2 regions of the Desulfitobacterium dichloroeliminans LMG P-21439 genome follow, and region 2 is predicted to be linked to the other one. Evidence: a T-box and tRNA genes for the amino acid it is inferred to sense, from the RefSeq annotation. Region 2 holds a T-box; the other holds one or more tRNA genes.
The links. The T-box of region 2 lies ahead of leuS (leucine--tRNA ligase). A T-box ahead of a tRNA ligase gene usually reads a tRNA of that ligase, here a tRNA-Leu.
Positions count from the first base shown of each region.

Region 1: it has a tRNA-Leu gene. The T-box ahead of leuS (leucine--tRNA ligase) is inferred to sense a tRNA for this amino acid. The anticodon was not compared.

Region 1 covers NC_019903.1:111,965-116,376, forward strand. Annotated here, with positions in the region: gene DESDI_RS00530 (glycosyltransferase family 2 protein) at 1-566, shown strand, start outside; gene speB (agmatinase) at 696-1,565, shown strand; tRNA gene DESDI_RS00540 (tRNA-Val) at 1,641-1,716, shown strand; tRNA gene DESDI_RS00545 (tRNA-Asp) at 1,732-1,807, shown strand; tRNA gene DESDI_RS00550 (tRNA-Phe) at 1,813-1,888, shown strand; tRNA gene DESDI_RS00555 (tRNA-Gly) at 1,894-1,968, shown strand; tRNA gene DESDI_RS00560 (tRNA-Cys) at 1,977-2,050, shown strand; tRNA gene DESDI_RS00565 (tRNA-Leu) at 2,066-2,154, shown strand; tRNA gene DESDI_RS00570 (tRNA-Val) at 2,164-2,240, shown strand; partial or broken gene DESDI_RS18510 (hypothetical protein) at 2,486-3,054, shown strand; gene DESDI_RS00580 (helix-turn-helix domain-containing protein) at 3,419-3,670, shown strand; gene DESDI_RS00585 (DUF499 family protein) at 3,782-4,412, shown strand, end outside.
Region 2 covers NC_019903.1:3,076,086-3,080,497, forward strand. Annotated here, with positions in the region: gene leuS (leucine--tRNA ligase) at 1-1,538, opposite strand, end outside; T-box leader at 1,619-1,815, opposite strand; gene rsfS (ribosome silencing factor) at 1,927-2,274, opposite strand; gene yqeK (bis(5'-nucleosyl)-tetraphosphatase (symmetrical) YqeK) at 2,261-2,839, opposite strand; gene DESDI_RS14640 (RNA-binding regulator) at 2,928-3,179, opposite strand; gene nadD (nicotinate-nucleotide adenylyltransferase) at 3,263-3,892, opposite strand; gene yhbY (ribosome assembly RNA-binding protein YhbY) at 3,938-4,231, opposite strand; gene obgE (GTPase ObgE) at 4,304-4,412, opposite strand, start outside.

The sequences.
Region 1 (4,412 bases), 660 kb from region 2:
TAGAGTTTACTATGAAGGCCCTGATTTGCGGAATCAAGACAACCTGGGCTCATGATGCCATCGTCTATGATGAGAAGCCGTTGACCTTTATGCAAGCCTGGAACCAGCGGAAGCGTTGGGCACAAGGGCAAGTGGATGTAGCTGGACGGTACTTTTTCCCACTCATATACAAAGCTTTCAAAGAACGCAAGCTTATGTATTTTGACGCAGCGGTTCATCTGTTCCAACCTGCCTTGGTTATGATTGCGACCTTCTTTATGTTTGCTAACTTAATTTCCGGAATGCAGCCTTACACCCAAGTCTTTGCTACTGTGATGCCGTGGTCCGGGTGGCAGATTCTTTCGGCGATTCAGCTGGTTTACCCTATAACGGCTTTAGCCCTCGAACGTCTGCCTTGGCGAGCTTATGCGGGCCTAATTCTTTATCCGATTTTTATCTATAGCTGGATTCCTATCGTTTTCTTAGGATTTATCAATCGTAAGGATAAATCTTGGTCCCATACCAAGCATACTCGCTCAATTAAGTATGATGATGTGGTTAGGGAGAAGAAGGTTTCCTCTAACTAGGCATTTTAAGCTGGAGATCTCCCTGTTGAGAGATCTCTTTCTCATAGGGAAAAGCTTTTCTTAACACGAAATAAAGCACGTCTTGATACACGTATTGAACTCACGAAGAAAGTGGTGAAACACATGGTGATGGAAAAAATCGCGATGATGACGGAAAAACCGGGCATCTTTATGGGGGGAGATACTCCTTATGAAGAAGCAGATGCGGTGATTCTAGGCATTCCCATGGATTACACAGTGAGCTTTCGCCCGGGAACTCGATTAGGTCCTTTGACGATACGCAATGTCTCCATGGGTATCGAAGAATATAGTGTCTATTTAGATCGGGATCTCACAGATTATGCTTACTGCGACTGTGGTGATCTAAGCTTACCCTTTGGAAATGTAGAGAAATCTCTGCAGCTGATTGAAGAAGCCTCTCGCCAAGTCATAGAAGATGGGAAATTTCCGATCTTCTTGGGTGGCGAACATCTTGTAACTTATCCTTTAATTAAGCCTTTCATGGAGAGGTATCCTGAGTTGCGAGTGGTTCATTTTGATGCTCATGCCGATTTAAGGACGGATTACTACGGTGAACCTAATTCTCACGCCACAGTCATGCGTAAGGTATCGGAAGCCTTGGGACCCAAACGCGTGTACCAGTTTGGTATTCGTTCCGGCACAAGGGATGAATTCCTCTTCGCCAAGCAGCATAACCATCTAGTGGTAGAAGAGGTTCTAGAGCCTCTAAGAGAAGTGCTCCCAGAGCTCCAGGGTAAGCCTGTCTATGTGACCTTAGATATCGATGTAGTGGATCCTGCCTTCGCACCGGGGACAGGAACACAAGAACCTGGAGGTTGTACTTCTCGAGAAATCATTAAAGCGATTCATGCCCTAGGGGAACTGAATGTGGTCGGCTTTGATCTAGTGGAAATCTCACCACTAACGGATTCGAGTGAGCGTACCGCATTATTAGGAGCCAAGATTGTGCGAGAAGTAATTTTAAGCTTTGTTAAATAAGTTGAGCTAGGAATAATCGAAAAACCTTTGACATCAAGGCGTTTATTGTGTATACTAAAATTCGTCAGTTAACGCGGGCGATTAGCTCAGCTGGGAGAGCGCCTGCCTTACAAGCAGGATGTCGGCGGTTCGATCCCGTCATCGCCCACCAAATTTAACACAGTTCGGCCCCGTGGTGTAGTGGTTAACATGCCTGCCTGTCACGCAGGAGATCGTCGGTTCAAGTCCGATCGGGGTCGCCATTCTTGCCTTGGTAGCTCAGTCGGTAGAGCAGAGGACTGAAAATCCTCGTGTCGGCGGTTCGATTCCGTCCTAAGGCACCATTCATGCGGGTGTAACTCAGTGGTAGAGTGTCACCTTGCCAAGGTGAAAGTCGCGAGTTCGAATCTCGTCACCCGCTCCATAATTTTTGGCGGCATAGCCAAGTGGTAAGGCAGAGGTCTGCAAAACCTTTATCCCCAGTTCAAATCTGGGTGCCGCCTCCAAAAAACGTTATTTTTGCCGATGTGGCGGAACTGGCAGACGCACGGGACTTAAAATCCCGCGGTCCTTAAAGACCGTACCGGTTCGATTCCGGTCATCGGCACCATTTATTTGTGGGTTTGTAGCTCAGCTGGTTAGAGTACCGCGTTGACATCGCGGGGGTCGGAGGTTCGAGTCCTCTCAAACCCACCATAAGTAAAAAATTCCAAAAGTCGCAAAGGGTTGATATAAGCGAGTTTCACTAATATTAAAATATCAGGGGCATGGATAATTTACTAAATAAGTACCCGTAAATCACCTGAAGTATCCCTAAGGATTCCGTCAGAATTCCGTCAGAGATAAAAAACAACGACCGTTATAGAACGAATTATTCGTTCTATAACGGTCGTTTTGGTTTATTACTAAAAAGTATTTCGTTCAGGAGTTAGCTGATAATCCAAGTGCCTTATATCTGCAATGGCTGCGAACAGATGGGCAAATGTTCGTTGCTGAAAAGAATCTATGATGCGAAGCATGCTCATGTCAGAGCTCATAAAACCATATCGGAATCCAGAAGTGCCCTGTGTGTTTGCGAAGAAGAGAGGACTCTGCCATTGATGACTTTAATTATTTTGACCAAAAGCTGGTTCCTGTCATCCTGACGGATAACGGAAGTGAGGTTTCAAATTCCAAGTCCATCGAGTATGACCATTGGGTGAACAACAATAGCCGTGCACACGGATTTATTATCGCGATGCTGGCTGCCCTCATCAGAAAGGTGCAATTGAAGTTAATCACGCTCTGATACGCAGTGTGATTCCTAAAGGAACAAGCCTCAATCACTTGACTCAGGAAGAGATTACCCTGATGATGAACCACACCAATTCCTACAAAAGAAAAGGCTGAACAACCGTAGTCCCTACGAAACGTTCAGCTTTTCCATGGAGAAGATGTTTTACAGAAACTTAAGCTTTCACCGGTAGCCGACAGTGAAATACTGTTAAAACCCGCTATTCTCAAAAGATAAACTACAAAACATTGCCACAAAAATAAGGGGCAGATTCTCCGATTATAAAAAACGAGAGGGAGTCGATCTCCGTTTGGCGTGCCTTTTTCATCATAATACGTCAAACAATACGAATAAATCAAATTGCATTTGGGTTACAAAAGCTGCGGTTCGTTTTCAGAGCATGACTTCAAATACAAAAACTGTATTTAGACTTACAAACTTGCATCTCACGTTTCTATTAAGTGTTTTTTATTATAAAAATACTTCTTACTATATTAATATTACGATTTCGCAAACTTATCATTGCAATGTCAAAGTGGTTTGGTTATAATTAACATATGTATGAATTTATGATATCAATCCTAATAGAGGTGAAGGGCCAATGATTATTAGCTATAAAAAACTATGGAAGCTCCTAATCGACCGAGACTTGAAGAAAAAAGACCTTAGAGAGATGGCAGGCATTAGCCCTTCAACAATTGCGAAACTTGGGCGAAATGAGAATATCAACACTGAGGTCATCATTAAAATCTGTAAAGCTTTAAAATGCGATATTTGCGACATGATGGAGATTATTGATAGTAAATCATCAGATGAAGATTCCAACGGAGATGAATATAAGTCTTCATCTTAAACAAATAAATTGGTTATTACGAAAGAGCCAAGATGTCTTGATAAGTACTCATGAATCTATTTGGCAAAAGTGCTTCAACTAATATCGATTAATTTTGAGAGGATGAAAATTATGCGTACAATCAATGAAATGCTTAAACCAAGAGAAAATGTATTCTCTGATACTGCTAGAGAGGATGTGCTGAACCTCACCGATCTTGCAGAAAACAGAATAGATGCAAATAAATTCTTCGGAGAAAACTTCCAAACGCAAGGAATGACAGTATTATTTGATACTGCATTTGCTCGCTTTAAAGGCGAATCTGACACCGGCGTCATTAAGCTTACACAGGCTATGGGTGGCGGTAAAACACATAGTATGTTAGCTTTGGCTTTGCTAGCTCAGAATGCTGAGTTGAGAGAGAAGCTTCTCGGTCCTACATATGCGGGAATTGGTGAAATCAGAGTAGTTTCATTCTCCGGCAGAGAGAATGCTGACTTTGGTATTTGGGGTAGCATAGCTGAACAACTCGGCAAGAAAGAGTTCTTCAAGGACTATTATTCCCCTCTTAAGGCACCGGGTGAAAAATCATGGGTTGAGCTGCTCAAGGGTCAAAAAACTCTCATCTTGCTGGATGAGCTTCCCCCGTATTTGGAAAATGCAAAGTCGATTATGGTAGGAAATTCGGACCTTAGCAAGGTCACAATGACTGCATTATCAAATCTTTTCACTGCACTAGGTAAAGAACAACTCGCGAATGTAT
Region 2 (4,412 bases):
TCAGTATAGCGGAGGAAGTACCAAGAAGAGCACATAAAAGTATCCATAGTGTCAGTCTCACGTCGAGCCTTACCACCGCAGGTAGGGCAAGTGGTTTGCTTAAAGCTTTCGGAAGAGGTCAATGGATTTTCTCCGGCTTTAAAGACCACGTCATCAGGGAGCTGTACCGGTAGCTGATCCTGAGGGACAGGGACGATTCCACAATGGTCGCAATACACCATCGGGATAGGCGCCCCCCAATAGCGCTGGCGAGAGATGAGCCAATCACGGAGGCGGAAGTTCACTTTCCGCTCCCCAAAGCCATCCTGTTCAGCTTGAGCGGACATTTTATCCCAAGCGTCCATGTTCTTCAGCCCATCATATTCTCCCGAATTCACCATGATTCCTTCACCAGTAAAAGCCACTTGAAGCGGAGCATCTTTCTCCGTTACAGAGGCGTCTTCGGGAAGAATAACCGTTTTTATAGGAAGCTTATATTTTGTTGCAAACTCAAAGTCCCGCTCATCATGTGCAGGTACGCCCATAACAGCTCCTGTTCCGTAATCAAACAGGACATAATTAGCAATCCAGATGGGAACCCTCTCACCACTATAAGGATTAAGACAATAGGCACCGGTAAACAAGCCTTCCTTCTCGGTTTCCGTGGAAGTTCGCGCAATCTCATTGAGGCCTTTCATCCGGCTAACAAAATTTTGCACCTCTTGTTCATATTCTGTACCCGCAATCAGCTCTTGAACCAAAGGGTGCTCTGGGGCTAAAACCACATAGCTCACCCCAAAAATCGTATCCACCCGTGTGGTGTAGACTCTGATCTTATCCTCACGATTCTCAACCGTAAACTCTACTTCTGTCCCCTCGGAGCGACCAATCCAGTTCTTCTGCATGGTCTTGACCTTCTCAGGCCAGCCCTTTAGCTTCTCCAAATCATCCAGTAGCACTTGAGCGTAATCCGTAATCTTGAAGAACCATTGCTCCAAATCTTTTTTCGTTACTTCCGTATCACAACGTTCACAGGCCCCATCCACGACTTGCTCGTTGGCTAGTACAGTGGCACAGGAAGGACACCAATTGACGGCAGCTTTTCTCTTATATACCAAACCATGCTTATAAAACTCCAAAAACATCCACTGGGTGAACTTATAATAATCCGGATGGCAAGTGGCGAACTCCCGATCCCAGTCATAGGAAATCCCCATCTCTTGGAGCTGCCGCTTCATATTCGCGATATTTTTCCAAGTCCATTCCGCTGGCGGTGTTTGATTCTTGATCGCTGCATTTTCGGCAGGTAAACCAAAGGAGTCCCAACCGATGGGATGCAGGACATTAAAGCCCATCATCCGCTTAAATCGGGCAATGACATCCACGATGGAATAGTTACGAACGTGTCCCATATGAAGATTACCTGAAGGGTATGGAAACATAGCTAAAGCATAGTATTTCGGCTTATCGGAATGATTCTCAGCCTTGTAATCTTTTCTGTCCACCCATTGCTTCTGCCATCTGGATTCAATCTCCGAAAACAGATATTTCTCTTGCATAAAATACTTCCCCCTTAAATCCGAGCTTGCTTAATCGTTTTACTTAAAACTAAATTAAATAGCAAAAAACTCCCGTCCCCTAAAGGGACGAGAGCATAATCCCGCGGTACCACCCAATTTCAATAGCACTTTGCCGATCATAACGGTTCGTACCGGTACCCATTTTTACCTGGATACAGCTCAGGGGTGAGAATTCACCAAGCCCTCAAACAACTTTCACCAGCCGTTGCTTCTCTAAAATGAGGACTATGAGATTGCTCCCCTTCATTGCCTTTAACGCTCTTATTCTTCTCATTAACTAAAAATATAGCACGAAATATATTTTATACTATCCATAATTAATGAAAATGTCAAGTTTTCTAAAATCTATCTGATCCAATCGACTTGCTTAGGTCGTAGTAAAGCTGACTGGCTTGGCGTCTCCCCAAAGCCGCTCAAGATTATAAAATTCACGTTGATCCGGAGTCATAATGTGAATCACCAAATCCCCGCAATCCACAAGAACCCATTTGGCTTCTTGGAGACCCTCGACTCTTAAGACAGTCACCCCTAAGGCAGGGAGTTTATCGGTTAAATTATCCGTAATCGCTTTGACTTGAGTCGTGGAATTTCCGGTGACGATCAAGAAATAATCCGTGACCATCGAAATACCCTTGAGATCAAGGAGTATGGCTTCTCGACCCTTCTTCTCTTCAACTAGAGTTATAGCCCCTTGCAATTGATCATCTGTCAGCAAATTTTTGCCTCCTTTTTAAATCTTCATAAGTAAGCCGGGTCTGCGGATGGATGACACGCTTACTCTTTCGTAAATAATTCAAAGTATGTTCAACACACAACAGTGTACCGTTCTCAAGATTATCATACAAGGATTGACGGAGTTTGTCCACATTGGGAAATGTTCGATGAGGTTCTGTTAAATCTGCACTATAGATTAGCATCTCTAGCTTCCCCATTCCCGGAGCTCCCAAGGTATGATTTGCTATGGCAGCGAGGACTTCCGCATCCTTATAACCCCCTTCATGTTCCAACCAATAGGCTGCTAGCGGGCCATGAAGTACATGTGGATGATCTTCAGCTGCAGCATATTGGCTTAACTGCCATTCCTTGGCTAACTTTATTTGCTCCTGCAGGCTGATTTCTTTTTTTATATCATGTAGATAAGCAGCAATCTGAGCCTTAACCTCGTCCACATGATGCTTCTCGGCTAGCTCCTGTGCCCACTGTACGACCCTCAACGTATGGCTAAACCGTTTCGTCGACATAGAGCGTTGAGCGAGCTCATTGGCTTGCTGAATATCCATGACACTTAAACCCCTTTAAATAGATTCAGATACGCCGAGAAGACCCTTCTTACCTTGCGGTAAGAGGGTCTCCCTGGGATTATGTTTTTTACATCTGTTGCTTTGGACGGGCCTCGTTCACTGTTAAAGGACGACCACCGAAGTCCTTCCCATTGAGATCCTCTGCCATACGCGATGCATCGTCATCTTCAACCTCAACAAAGCCAAAGCCTCTTGAACGGCCTGTTTCGCGATCGGTAATGATGCGGCTGCTAATGACTTGACCATACTGGCCAAAGAAAGAATTGAGATCTTCGGACGTCGTGTTCCAGGGCAAATTTCCAACATATAAAGTAGCCATTTTGTTGTCACCTCTTGCTTTTTGAATTCGATTTTAGTATAAGCAAAAGCATCAGAACTATACTTGCTTAATCGTATAATCAACTATATCACATACAAACCCGCTTCTTCAACATAGATCCGAACCGGCTCCGGAAGCAGATAACGAATAGGCTTCCCCTCTTTTACCCGCGAACGGATATCCGTCGAAGATATGGCAAGCGCCGGTACATCGAAAAGGTGTATGTGAGGGATAAACTCTGGATATTTTCTTTCAAATTCTAGCAGAAACTCATCTGGAGCAAAGCCAGGCCGGGAGGCCCCAATGAAATGGCTTAAAGAAAGAACGGATTGGACATCGCGCCAAGTAAAAATCTCCCGAAAAGCATCGACTCCTGTTATAAAATAAAGTTCATGATCTGGGTAGATTCCATGCAATTGACGCAGGGTATCCACTGTATAGGAATAACCCTTCCGCTCGATTTCAAGATCTGATATCTCAAAAAAAACATTATCAGCAATCGCTCGCTTTACCATCTCATAACGATCCCTAGGAGCGGTAATGCGTCGACCAATTTTGTGCGGGGCGTTACCCGTAGGAATAAAAACCACTTTCTCCAAGCTGAACTCATGACGAGCCATCTCTGCAGCGACCAGATGCCCATAATGCAAGGGGTCAAAGGTACCTCCCATGATCCCTAGTCTTTTGGGTGAACCAACAAATTTATTACTCATTGGATCCATCAACTCATGCTCCACCTTTTTTGAACCGAGCTTAGCTTATCTCGGCAACATAATGACGGGATTTTTTTTAGATTCGCGATAAAGCAGAAAATTTCTACCAATCACTTGAACTAGTTCAGACGAAGTACGTTCAGCCAACACCTCGGCCGCTCCCTGAACATCTTCTGTACTATTCGGAAGGACTCTACCCTTTATTAATTCCCTAACTGCCAATGTCTCGTCAGTCTGAACAACGACAGAATCTGTCACTCCACCTTTGCCGACCTGCAAAACGGGATCCATTTCATTGCCCATGGCACGAAGAAAACGCTTTTGTTTTCCAGTTAACACCTCAAAACCTCCTATCCATCGCCAACTCCATAGTTTTTCACTCGGAGTATCACTATCTCACTTTAAGTCTGTTTACTCTTGCCACTCAAATTGAAGCTCGGCAATATGAACCTTATCCCCTTCTTTAATCCCTTCTGAGCGCAGAGCCTTCTCAATGCCCATGGCTTTAAGAATGTTTTGG